DNA from 3 places in the Enterobacter sp. TMH.L2 genome. Region 2 is predicted to be linked to each of the others. Evidence: predicted binding sites of a transcription regulator. Region 2 holds the regulator's gene; each other region holds the start of a gene.
What was found. The regulator Fur, encoded in region 2, represses iron uptake genes when iron is present. The targets are predictions, from matches to a motif close to ATAATAATGAGAACNACTATCAA.
Positions count from the first base shown of each region.

Region 1: the regulator Fur is predicted to act here: its motif matches at 1,183-1,205, upstream of ACREYP_RS11285 (TonB-dependent siderophore receptor).
Region 3: the regulator Fur is predicted to act here: its motif matches at 1,816-1,838, upstream of ftnA (non-heme ferritin).

Region 1 is NZ_CP193791.1:2,353,778-2,357,573, forward strand. Features, by position in the region: gene ACREYP_RS11285 (TonB-dependent siderophore receptor) at 1-1,137, opposite strand, end outside; gene tyrP (tyrosine transporter TyrP) at 1,329-2,540, opposite strand; gene ACREYP_RS11295 (ABC transporter substrate-binding protein) at 2,787-3,796, shown strand, end outside.
Region 2 is NZ_CP193791.1:3,407,479-3,411,274, reverse strand. Features, by position in the region: gene chiP (chitoporin ChiP) at 1-930, shown strand, start outside; gene ACREYP_RS16440 (ChiQ/YbfN family lipoprotein) at 978-1,304, shown strand; gene fur (ferric iron uptake transcriptional regulator) at 1,398-1,844, opposite strand; gene fldA (flavodoxin FldA) at 2,124-2,654, opposite strand; gene ybfE (LexA regulated protein) at 2,834-3,112, opposite strand; gene ybfF (esterase) at 3,254-3,796, opposite strand, start outside.
Region 3 is NZ_CP193791.1:1,802,107-1,805,902, forward strand. Features, by position in the region: gene ACREYP_RS08630 (alpha/beta hydrolase) at 1-532, shown strand, start outside; gene ACREYP_RS08635 (UPF0149 family protein) at 606-1,181, shown strand; gene ftnA (non-heme ferritin) at 1,224-1,721, opposite strand; gene ACREYP_RS08645 (NupC/NupG family nucleoside CNT transporter) at 2,072-3,253, shown strand; gene ACREYP_RS08650 (DUF3574 domain-containing protein) at 3,301-3,738, opposite strand; gene ACREYP_RS08655 (MFS transporter) at 3,738-3,796, opposite strand, start outside.

The DNA.
Region 1 (3,796 bases), 1.1 Mb from region 2:
CTCGTAATCCGCGCCCAGCGTGATGTCGTGGGTCATGCCCAGTAGTTCAGGGCTGCCGCTGATGTCCCAGGACGCGTAATCCGTCTGGTGGTTAAAGCCACGGTTAGCATCCGCGCGACGGGAAACCAGGCCGCTGTTAGGATCGACCGCCGTGGCACGCACTTCGTTACTGTCGTAGCGGCGCTGCATCCAGGCGTAGTTCAGGTTCGTTTCCCAGGTGTCATCCAGCTTGTACGAGTAGTTGGTCGTCAGGCGTTTGTTTTTGCCCCAGGCATGGTTGGCGTAATCGTCAATGCGGCGGTCGTAAGGAATGTTGAGCGGTTTGCCGTTGATAAACGCCGTGCCGCGGTCATACGGAATATCAAACTTATATTCTACGTAGCTGATATTGAAAGAGGCTTTGTCACCGTACCAGCTGAGCGACGGGGCAATCAGCGTGTGTTCGTCGGTGCCGAAATTCCGCCAGTAATCCTCATGCTGGCGTTCGGCGACCAGGCGGAAGGCGAAGCCGTTGCCGAGCGGGCCGGTGACGTCAACCATGCCGGACCCGCCGCCGTTGCTGCTGCTGGTGCCGCTGACGTGGGTGTTCCAGCTGTACTGCGGTTCCTTGCTGACGAGGTTAATCACGCCGCCAGGGTTCAGGATGCCATAGAGCAGGGAGGCCGAGCCTTTCAGCACCTCAACATGGTCGATGCTGGAATCCATCGCCAGGCCCTGGTTGCTGCGCACCCCGTCAATAAACACGGAGCCGTCGCTGTTCGAGCCGAACCCGCGTTTGACAAAACCGTCCTCGATGCCGCCGAGAGTATTACTCTGGGTGACGCCGCTGACGAACTTCATCGCGTCATTGACCGAGGTCACAGCGTAGTCGTCAATCACCTGCGGCGTGACCACGCTAACGGACTGCGGGATTTCGCTGCGCGGCGTTTTGCTGCGGGAGGCGATGGAGGAGTCATCCTGGGTATAGCTGGTTGGTGAGCCGTCCGGGTTAGCGGTAGCGACCACGGTTAAGGTGTCTTCCTTCGGTTTGTCGGCGGCGAAAGCCGGAGCCCCAACAATGAAGGTTGAAATGATTAATAATTTTGAATTAACAAGTGCCTGGCGAACGAAAGTAGAACCAAAAGGAATGCGATTCATGATGTTGTTTATCTGAACTGAAGCGATTTTATAATGGGAATTGAGATGATAATAACAATAATTAGCATTTACAATATTAACTCTGCTTACATAATTACTGGTTTTATGTCCAAAATCCTGATGATTTAGCGGGGAATTAGCAGAAAAAATGAAGAACGCGGGACGAATGCCCCGCGTGAATATCGAGAGCGTTAACCGACTTCCGGCAGCAGGCCGACGGTAATCAGGAACTGAATAACAATCACCGCGATCCCGCAGGCAAAGACCAGCCCCAGAAGCGGCTTACCGCCCGCCACGCGCCACGTCGCCTCCGCATGCTGTTTGCGGCTTTGCCACACCAGCATCGACGGCACCAGCAGGGCAAGCACCGCCAGCGCAACGCCCGCATAGCCCAGCGCCATCACAAACCCCTGCGGGTAGAACAGGGCAAACACCAGCGGCGGCAGGAACGTCATCAGGCCGGTTTGCAGGCGGCCAGAGGCTTTCCGGCTGCGGGCAAAAAGATCGCCGAGGTAGTCGAACAGGCCCAGGGAAACGCCGAGGAACGAGGTGGCCAGCGCGAAGTCGGCGAACAGATGAATCGCCAGCTCAACGTGAGGGGTGGCCACCACCTGACGAACAACCTGCAGGAAGCCGTTCAGCCCGGAATGCTCCGCCATCAGCCCGGTAAAGGTTGGCGAGTCAATGGCGCCGAGGGTGGCGAGCTGCCAGAAGATATAGGCCACCAGTGGAATGGCGCTGCCGACGATAAACACCCAGCGCAGCTTGCGAATATTGCCGTTCATGTAGCTGACAATGCTCGGCACGCTGCCGTGGAAGCCAAACGAGGTAAAGATGACCGGGATGGCGGAAAGCGCGAGGCCTTTCTCAATCGGCAGCGTGAGCAGGTTGGTGTGGTGGATATGCGGCATCATCAGGGCGAGCATTACCACCAGCAGAATGATTTTGGCGCTGAACAGCACGCGGTTAAACATATCGACCATGTGAGTGCCGATGCAGACAATCCCGCCCGCCACAACGGTAAACAACAGCACGCCAGAAGTGGCGGAGATAGAAGTGGACAGCCACTGGCTAAGGCTTGCCGCCAGCAGTTCCCCGGCGCCGCTAATGTAAGCCGCCGTCAGGGCATACATCAGGAACAGCATACTGAACCCCGTTAACCACTGCCCGGGGCGGCCAAGGTAGCGCCGGGCGAGGGTGCCCAGACCGGTGTCCGCCGGAACGTGCTGATAAACCTCTACCAGCATGAGTGCGGTGTAGCACATTAATCCCCAAAGGCCGACGAGCATCAGCAGCGTGACGCTAAACCCTACGCCAGCAGACGCCAGCGGCATCGCCAGCATGCCTGCGCCAATGGTGGTTCCCGCCACGATAAAAACACTGCCAAGAGTCCTGTTCTTCACGCTTTCCTCTGCATTTACGAAGAGCTGTATACATTTATGCCGCGCAGGGTAAGGGAAAAGCGTAGATGCGTCAAATGAGGGTTACGGGAGGTGTATTTATATGTTTACGATTTTAATTAAGTTTTTGTGACATTGTCACGTAATAAAATTAAACCAATCAGTGCTTGCCATACCGTGGGAAATTAAGGCTTTATTAATATAAATAGTAATAATAACTAATCTCTTTCTCATGGAGAGCATCAATCAATGAAAGCAAATTTGGTCCTGACAGGGTTACTGCTCGCTTCGGCGGGGTGCGGCGCCACCACTTACCCGATCACGGTTACCGACATGGATAACCAGCGTATTACTATCGAAAAAGAACCGCAGCATGTGATCCTGCAGGATGGGCGAGACATTTTGTCGCTTGCGCTGCTCGACCGTGAAGATCCGTTCAAACGCGTTGTAGCCTGGAATAACCTGCCGAAAAAACAGGACACCCAAACCTGGGATGTGCTGAAGGGCAAATGGCCTGAAGCCACCAAAATTATTGATATGGGCTTTAGCGATCAGGGCGAAGTCAACCTTGAGAGCGTGCTCGCGCAGCAGCCGGACATCATGATTGCGCAACTGCGGGCCAAGCCTGCGCTGGAGCAAACTGGTGTTATTAAGTCCCTTAAAAAACTCAATATCCCGGTGGTGTTCGTTGACTATGAGCTGCACCCGGTAGAGAACACCGCCAACAGCGTGAAGCTGCTGGGCACCGTGCTTAATCAGGAGAAACGCGCCAAAGAGTACACTGACTATTACCAGCAGCACCTGGCCCGCATTCAGCAGGTGGCGGCCGATGTTAAAAACAAACCTACGGTGTTTATTGAGCCGATCGCCGGTAACACCGAGAACTGCTGCTTCACCCACGGGCACAACGGCTGGGGCGCGCTGGTGGAAGCGGTAGGCGGGAAGAATATTGGTTCTAAGCTGCTGCCTGGCAGCGCCGGGTTTGTCTCTATGGAGCAGATCATCGCCATGAAGCCTGACGTCTATATTATGTCCGGCTCTAAACGCCCGAATCCGAGCGTATTGCCGTTTGGCTACGGCGGTACGCCGCAGGAAGTGAACGCCACCTTCAGTAAACTGCTGGCCCGTAACACGTTCCAGAACATCGAGCCGGTGAAAGAAGGCAAGGTCTACGGCGTGTATCACCACTTCTATAATCACCCGTACAACATTATCGGGATGGAAATCTTAGCCAAAGACCTGTACCCGCAGAAACTGCA
Region 2 (3,796 bases):
GCACCACACTGGAGCTTCATGCCTGGTACTTATCAGGGGGCTGAAGCGGGAGCTGCATTTGACTACGGTGATGCCGGTGCGCTGAGCTTCTCCTACATGTGGACTAACGAGTACAAGGCGCCATGGCACCTTGAAACCGATAAGTTCTACCAGAACGATAAAAAGACCAAAGTTGACTATCTGCACTCCATCGGCGCGAAGTATGACTTCAAAAACGATCTGATTCTGGAAGCCGCATTCGGTCAGGCTCAGGGCTTTGTTGATCAGTACTTTGCTAAAGCCAGCTACAAATTCGACGTTGCAGGCAGCCCGCTGAGCACCAGCTACCAGTTCTACGGCACCCGTGATAAAGCCGCGAACAATACCATCAATGATATCTACGATGGCACCGCATGGCTCCAGGCGCTGACATTTGGCTATAAAATTGGCCAGGTCGACCTGCGTCTGGAAGGGACCATGGTGAAGGCAGAAGGCCAGCAGGGTTACTTCCTGCAGCGTATGACGCCAACCTACGCGTCTTCCAACGGTCGTCTGGATGTGTGGTGGGATAACCGCTCTGACTTCAACGCCAACGGTGAAAAAGCCGTGTTCTTCGGTGCAATGTATGACCTGAGCAACTGGAACCTGCCGGGTTGGGCAGTGGGTGCTTCTTACGTTTATGCATGGGACGCAAAACCATCTACATGGGCGCTTGATGCTTCCGGTAACCGCCAGGATCTCGCTTCTAACAAGATCAAAGAGTCTTCTTACAGCCTCGACGCCATGTATACCGTGCAGGAAGGCCGTGCGAAAGGCACGCTGTTCAAACTGCACTTCACTCAGTACGACAACCACTCCGACATCCCAAGCTGGGGCGGTGGGTACGGCAACATCTTCCAGGATGAGCGTGACGTGAAATTCATCGTGATTGCTCCGTTCACCATCTTCTGATGTGAAACCGGGCGCGCAAGCGCCCGTTTTTTTATAAGGAACCGAACATGAAAAAGATTCTGCTGATTACCGCCGCTGTATTCACGCTGTCTGCCTGCGTTCAACCTCCTGCACCTCCGGAAGATTCACGCCTGAAGCAGGCCTATAGCGCCTGTATCAATACGGCGGAAGGCAATCCGGATAAAATTGAAGCCTGCCAGAGCGTGCTGAACGTACTGCGCCAGGAAAAACAGCATAAAGCGTTTGTTGAGAAAGAGACGGTGAACGTGCTGGATTACCAGAAATGTATCCAGGCAAGAAAGAGCGGCAATGATGAAGCCGCGAAGGTACGCTGCGATAAGATTTGGCAGGAGATTCGCGCCAATAACAGCTGATAGCCTTTTTCAGTCAATAAAAAACCGGCAAGGGAAACCTGCCGGTTTTTGCTTTTAAACGCCACCGAAGCAGCGTTTGTTAATGCGGATTACTTATTTAGGATCGTGGGCCGTGTCGTCTTCGCGGCAGTCACCTTCAGCACAGTGTCCGTACAGATAGAGGCTGTGGTTAGTCAGGCGGATGCCGTGGCGCGTGGCAATTTCACGCTGGCGGGATTCAATAGAATCATCGCTGAACTCGATCACTTTACCGCAGTCGAGGCAGATCAGGTGGTCGTGGTGATGCTGCTGGGTCAACTCAAAAACGGACTTGCCGCCTTCAAAATTATGGCGGGTCACGATCCCTGCATCATCAAACTGGTTCAGCACGCGATAGACGGTCGCCAGGCCGATTTCTTCGCCCATGTCGATCAGACGTTTATATAAGTCTTCCGCGCTGACGTGATGATTTACCGGCTCTTGCAGCACTTCGAGGATTTTTAATCGCGGAAGCGTGACTTTCAAGCCGGCCTTCTTTAATGCGGTATTGTTGTCAGTCATGCGGAAAGTGTCCTGTTGCTTAACGATTCGCTCAAACTGCAGTGAGCGTAAAGAGTAATGCGTCTCATTATAGAACTGCTACTTCTAAATGGGAACCGCAAGTATGGTGCAAAATAAGGCTGAAAAATCGTGGCGGCGTCGCCATTTACAGTAATTATCAGCCAAGCTATCAGGAAGACATTGTACAGGGATGTACGAGAAAGTTACAAACTTGTAGCAATTATTTTCATTGCTACAAGCTATCAAGATGGCGCAAATGCTGTATTTGCGCCAGAGAAATCAGGCGTTAATGATATCCGACAGATTCAGTTCTTCAGAAACCTGTTTAACCCACTTCTCAACGCGCTCAGCGGTCAGTTCCGGCTGGCGATCTTCATCGATGGCCAGGCCGACAAAATTGTCGTCATCCGCCAGGCCTTTGGAGGCTTCGAAGTGGTAGCCCGCGGTTGGCCAGTGGCCCACAATCGCCGCGCCGCGCGGTTCGATAATGTCGCGAATGGTGCCCAGCGCATCACAGAAATATTCCGCGTAGTCTTCCTGGTCGCCGCAGCCGAACAGCGCCACCAGTTTACCGTTGAAATCGACTTCTTCAAGCGTAGGGAAGAAGTCATCCCAGTCGCACTGGGCTTCGCCGTAGTACCAGGTCGGGATGCCGAGCAAGAGAATGTCGAAACCTTCGAGATCTTCTTTGCTGCTTTTAGCAATGTCATGCACCTCAGCAACGTCTTTACCGAGCTGTTTTTGAATCATTTTCGCGATATTTTCGGTGTTACCGGTGTCGCTGCCGAAAAAAATGCCTACGATTGCCATGAGTAAAATAACCTCTTGAAACTTAATAGTATGCTGGCCGTTCAATGCCCACGTATAGGGCAATCATAGCAGAACAGCTCCAGCAGCGGAAACAGCTATCACGCCCGGGTGCACAGTCTGCAACATGGTTTTGCTCACCCTTTTGAGATTTCAGATAACCCGCAGGGTGGCTGAAGGCGTTACCCGAGATTTTTAAGCTGCTCGAGCAGCATCTCTTCGATCAGTTCGCTGCGGCTGATGTTACGGGCGTCAGCCAGCTGGTTGAGGGCATCGACCGCCTCGTTGTTCAGTTTTAGCTCAACCCGCTTCAAACCACGCACTTTATCGCGCTTCAGCTGATTGCGCTTATTGATACGCAATTGCTCATCGCGCGAGAGCGGATTAGTTTTCGGCCGCCCGGGGCGACGCTCGTCCGCGAACAGATCTAATGTAGTACGGTCCGTTTGTTCTTTTGCCATGATTAGAATACTGACAGGAAATTCTGGCTGCAGGGGCAGGGTGCCGGTGCAATTAAGCGCGCCATCATACATCAGCGCGCCATTCGCGCCAACGCGTTAGCGACTTCAGCTGCCCGGTCGGTCTGTTTTTAATCAGTTTTTCTACTCTGCGTCGATAAATCGGTGGATCGCCCGTAGAACGGCATCCGGTTTTTCCGCATGAACCCAATGACCCGCTCCAGCGATGACGTGAGCACGGGCCTGTGGGAACTGACTTAGCAGCGCCTCGCGGTGGCTTTCATCAACATATGGAGAATTCCCGCCGCGAATAAATAGTGCAGGATATGGCCAGGCCGGAACAGGCCGCCAGCCAACGATAGTTTCGTATTGCTGCCAAAGCACGGGCACGTTGAACTTCCACTCGCCGTCAGCAAAGGATTTCAGCAGAAACTGAATGACGCCTTCCTCAGCTACGTGGTCGCGCATGATTTGCGCCGCCTGCTGGCGAGTTTTTACGCCCGCTTCGGTGACCGCGCGAATAGCCGCGAAAATTTCGTCGTGACGGCGAACCTGATAGTTAACCGGCGCAATATCTATCATCACAAGCTTATCAATACGCTGAGGGGCTATTGCGGTAAGCGCCATCACCACTTTGCCGCCCATGGAATGGCCAATAAATGTGGCCTTCTCGATGCCGTATTCGTC
Region 3 (3,796 bases), 1.6 Mb from region 2:
TTTTGATTGTATCGGGCATGGGGAAACTGGCGGCGATCTCTCTCAATCTTCTTTAATCAGCCGCACAGACCAGGCCCTTGCGGTTGCCGAACATTTAGGTTCTCAACTGACCGGCTGCATGGGCGTCAGCATGGGGGCGTACAACGCTTTGCAACTGAGCCAATCCGTGTCTCTGCGTTCCCTTATCCTGATGGTGCCGGGCGTGTATCACCCTTCGGCTTACCGGGTAAACTTCGGGCCTGAATTTTCCGCCATTATCCGCCAGCCGCGAAGCTGGGCCGACAGTGACGCCTGGCAGGCCGTGACTGAGTTTGGCGGTAATGTTCTGGTCATCGCCGCGGCTGAAGACCGGGTGATCCCGGCGGAGATCCCGCCCCGGCTTTATGATTCGACGTCGGGGCAGGGCAAACATGCTTTGCTGACCGTGCCGGGTGCCGACCACAACAGCGTCTGGCAGGCGCTGCAGCACGATCCCCCGCTCTACGAAAAAACCTGTCAATTATTGGTGGAATGCCTGACGAAAGCGGAATGAAAATGACTCGTCGCGCGTAGAACGGGTACACTACGCCAAATTTTATTCAAAACGCGAGACGAGGAAGCCAAAAATGACCCAGGGCCCGCTGAACGAAGACGAAATTATTTGGCTGGATGACATTCTGCTGAAGTACGGCACCGCGCATTCGGTGATTGATGTAGCCGAGCTGGATGGGCTGCTCACGGCGCTGCTGTCAGGTCCAACTGTGACCGAACCTGCTACCGTGCTGAGGGCGGTATGGGGCGGCGATGTCGAGCCGGAATGGGAAAGCAAAGAAGAGCTGACGCGCTTTAGCGTACTGGTGTTCCAGCATATGAACGACATTGCCGAACGCCTGGCGGAGTATCCGGGGCAGTTTGAGCCTCTGTTTGGTACCAGCGAAGTGGATAACCGCGAAATCACCATCGTGGAAGAGTGGTGCTACGGCTACATGCGCGGTGTGTCACTGGAAAGCTGGCCTGCGCTGCCGGCAGAACTTCAGCCAGAGCTGGAGGCGATTGCCCTGCATGGGCTGGAAGAGAATGAAGCGAAGTTTGAAAGCCTGACGCCGGAAGCATTTCTGGCGAGCATTGAGGCGATTAAACCTGCGGCACTGGCGTTATACGGATACTGGCACAGCCAGCGAAACGGCGGGGCGCTGCACTAAAATGAAAATAGCAGGCCGCAATGGCCTGCTACTTAACGGCAATTAAGCCTGAGCGTCCAGCGTGGCCAGCTCTTTATCGACAAAGTAAAGGCCTTCGCCGCTTTTGCCCACCAGGCTGAGTTTATCCAGCACGGATTTAAACAGTTTTTCTTCTTCATGCTGCTCGGCAACATACCACTGCAGGAAATTAAAGGTTGGATAATCCTGAGAGGTCATTGCGGAATGGACCAGAGCATTAATCTGACGCGTAATTAACTGCTCGTGCTCGTAGGTCGCTTTAAATAATTCGGCCAGTGAAGCGTATTCTAAATACGGGGACTGAATGGCGTTAATACGCGGCATGCTCCCGGTATCATTTAAATATGCAAACAGACGCTGCATGTGCTCCATCTCTTCCTGAGCGTGGCGGCGCAGGAACGCGGCAGCCCCTTCGAAGCTGTGATAGCTGCACCAGGCGCTCATCTGCTGGTAAAGCAGGGAGGAGTAGAGTTCAAGGTTCATCTGCTCGTTCAGTTTTTCAATCATTTCCGTCTTCAGCATCACAGGCTCCATATTTTTTGAGGGGCGTTAATATGGCGCTACTTTAATTATTAATTTTCAATAATGCAAAGAAATTGTTAATTATATTAGTGTAATGAGAATGGTTGTTACTATTATTTTATTTGTGACAAAATGAATTAATAATGAGAATTAATCTTGTTCCGCTTCGCTATTTTATTGCCAAATAATGTGTCATGAATTAGTCATATTTAGCCGCGCAAAATGGTAACCATGCTAAGAGTAAGCCCATGTTGTCATTGGAAAATCTTATGGCTAAATATTCTTATGTCCGCCATTTACCTGACGCGGGAGCTGTGGCTAAATACGTTTCTTTCAAAATTAGACTGCACATGAATATTCTTCATTTTCTTCTCGCACTTTTTGTCATCATGGGACTGGCGTGGCTGGTGAGCTTCGATCGTAAAACCATCCGCATCCGCTATTTGTTACAACTTGTCGTCATTGAAGGCCTGCTGGCGTTCTTCTTCCTGCACTCCGACAGCGGCTTGTGGGTGATTAACGGCGTGTCCGGTTTCTTTGGCCACCTTCTGACCTTCGCCGGGCAGGGCAGCGACTTCGTCTTTGGCGGCATGAGCAAAGCGGGCCTGGCCTTTATCTTCCTTGGCGTGCTGTGCCCGATTATCTTTATCTCGGCGCTGATCGGGATCCTGCAGCACTTCCGCATTCTGCCTATTATTATTCGCATTGTCGGTACGCTGCTTTCTAAAGTGAACGGCATGGGCAAGCTGGAATCATTCAATGCCGTGAGCTCGCTGATTCTGGGTCAGTCCGAAAACTTCATCGCCTACAAAGGCGTACTGGGCGATCTAAGCTCTCGCCGCCTGTTCACCATGGCCGCAACGGCGATGTCCACGGTTTCACTGTCCATCGTCGGGGCCTACATGACGATGCTGGAGCCGAAGTATGTGGTTGCGGCGCTGATCCTGAATATGTTCAGCACGTTCATTATCCTGTCGATCATTAACCCGACCCGCCCGGGAGCTGAGCCAGAAATCAAGCTTGAGAAGCTGCACGAATCCCAAAGCTTCTTTGAAATGCTGGGGGAATACATCCTCGCAGGTTTCAAAGTGGCGATGATTATTCTGGCGATGCTGATTGGTTTTATCGCGCTTATCAGCGCCATTAATGCGCTGTTCGCGACGGTCTTCGGTCTGAGCTTCCAGCAAATTCTGGGCTACGTTTTCTATCCGTTTGCCTGGCTGGTGGGTATTCCTCAGGCGGATGCGCTGAAAGCGGCCGGCATTATGGCGACCAAGCTGGTGGCGAACGAATTTGTGGCGATGATTGAGCTGCAGAAGATCATGGCGACGCTGTCGCCGCGCGGGCTGGGGATCCTGTCGGTCTTCCTGGTGTCGTTCGCTAACTTTGCTTCCATCGGGATTGTGGCCGGGGCTATTAAAGGGCTGAACGAAAAGCAGGGGAACGTGGTGTCTCGCTTTGGCCTGCGCCTGGTGTACGGCGCGACGCTGGTCAGCCTGCTGTCCGCGGCGTTTGCCGGACTGGTTCTGTAAAAACAAAAAACGGCGGGTTTCCCCGCCGTTTCTTTAACGCAAAATCATCAGAACGCGGCGCAGACCGGCTGGTCAATGCGCATCACGGATTCCTGCGCAAAGCGAGTTTTATAGATAGAGCGCAGTTCGTCTACCTTTTTGCTGCTCTCCGCATCGCTGCCGCGAATCAGCATGATCGCCTTGCTCGGTTCGTGGGTCACTTCACCCTTAGCATTCAGCCACTGGCCTTTGGCGTCATATTCGGTCAGCCCTTCGCGGAAGCGCGGGGTCACGTCTTTATCCACGAAGCTACGCCATTCATTGGCGGTAATTTCCGCGCCGGATGGGCGGCTGATACCGAAATAGAGCGTGGTTTGCGTCATCTGATCGCCTGCCTGGCACTGTTTAGCCGGGGCGGTAACCGCCGATGTGGTTTTCGCTGGCGTGACGCAGCCCGTCAGAGCCAGAGCTAATGCCCCGGCCAGTGTTGCTTTATAAAATACCATTATCCACCTGTCTTGCTGTCATCATCATTATTAAAATTAAATGCGGAATGATTCCGCC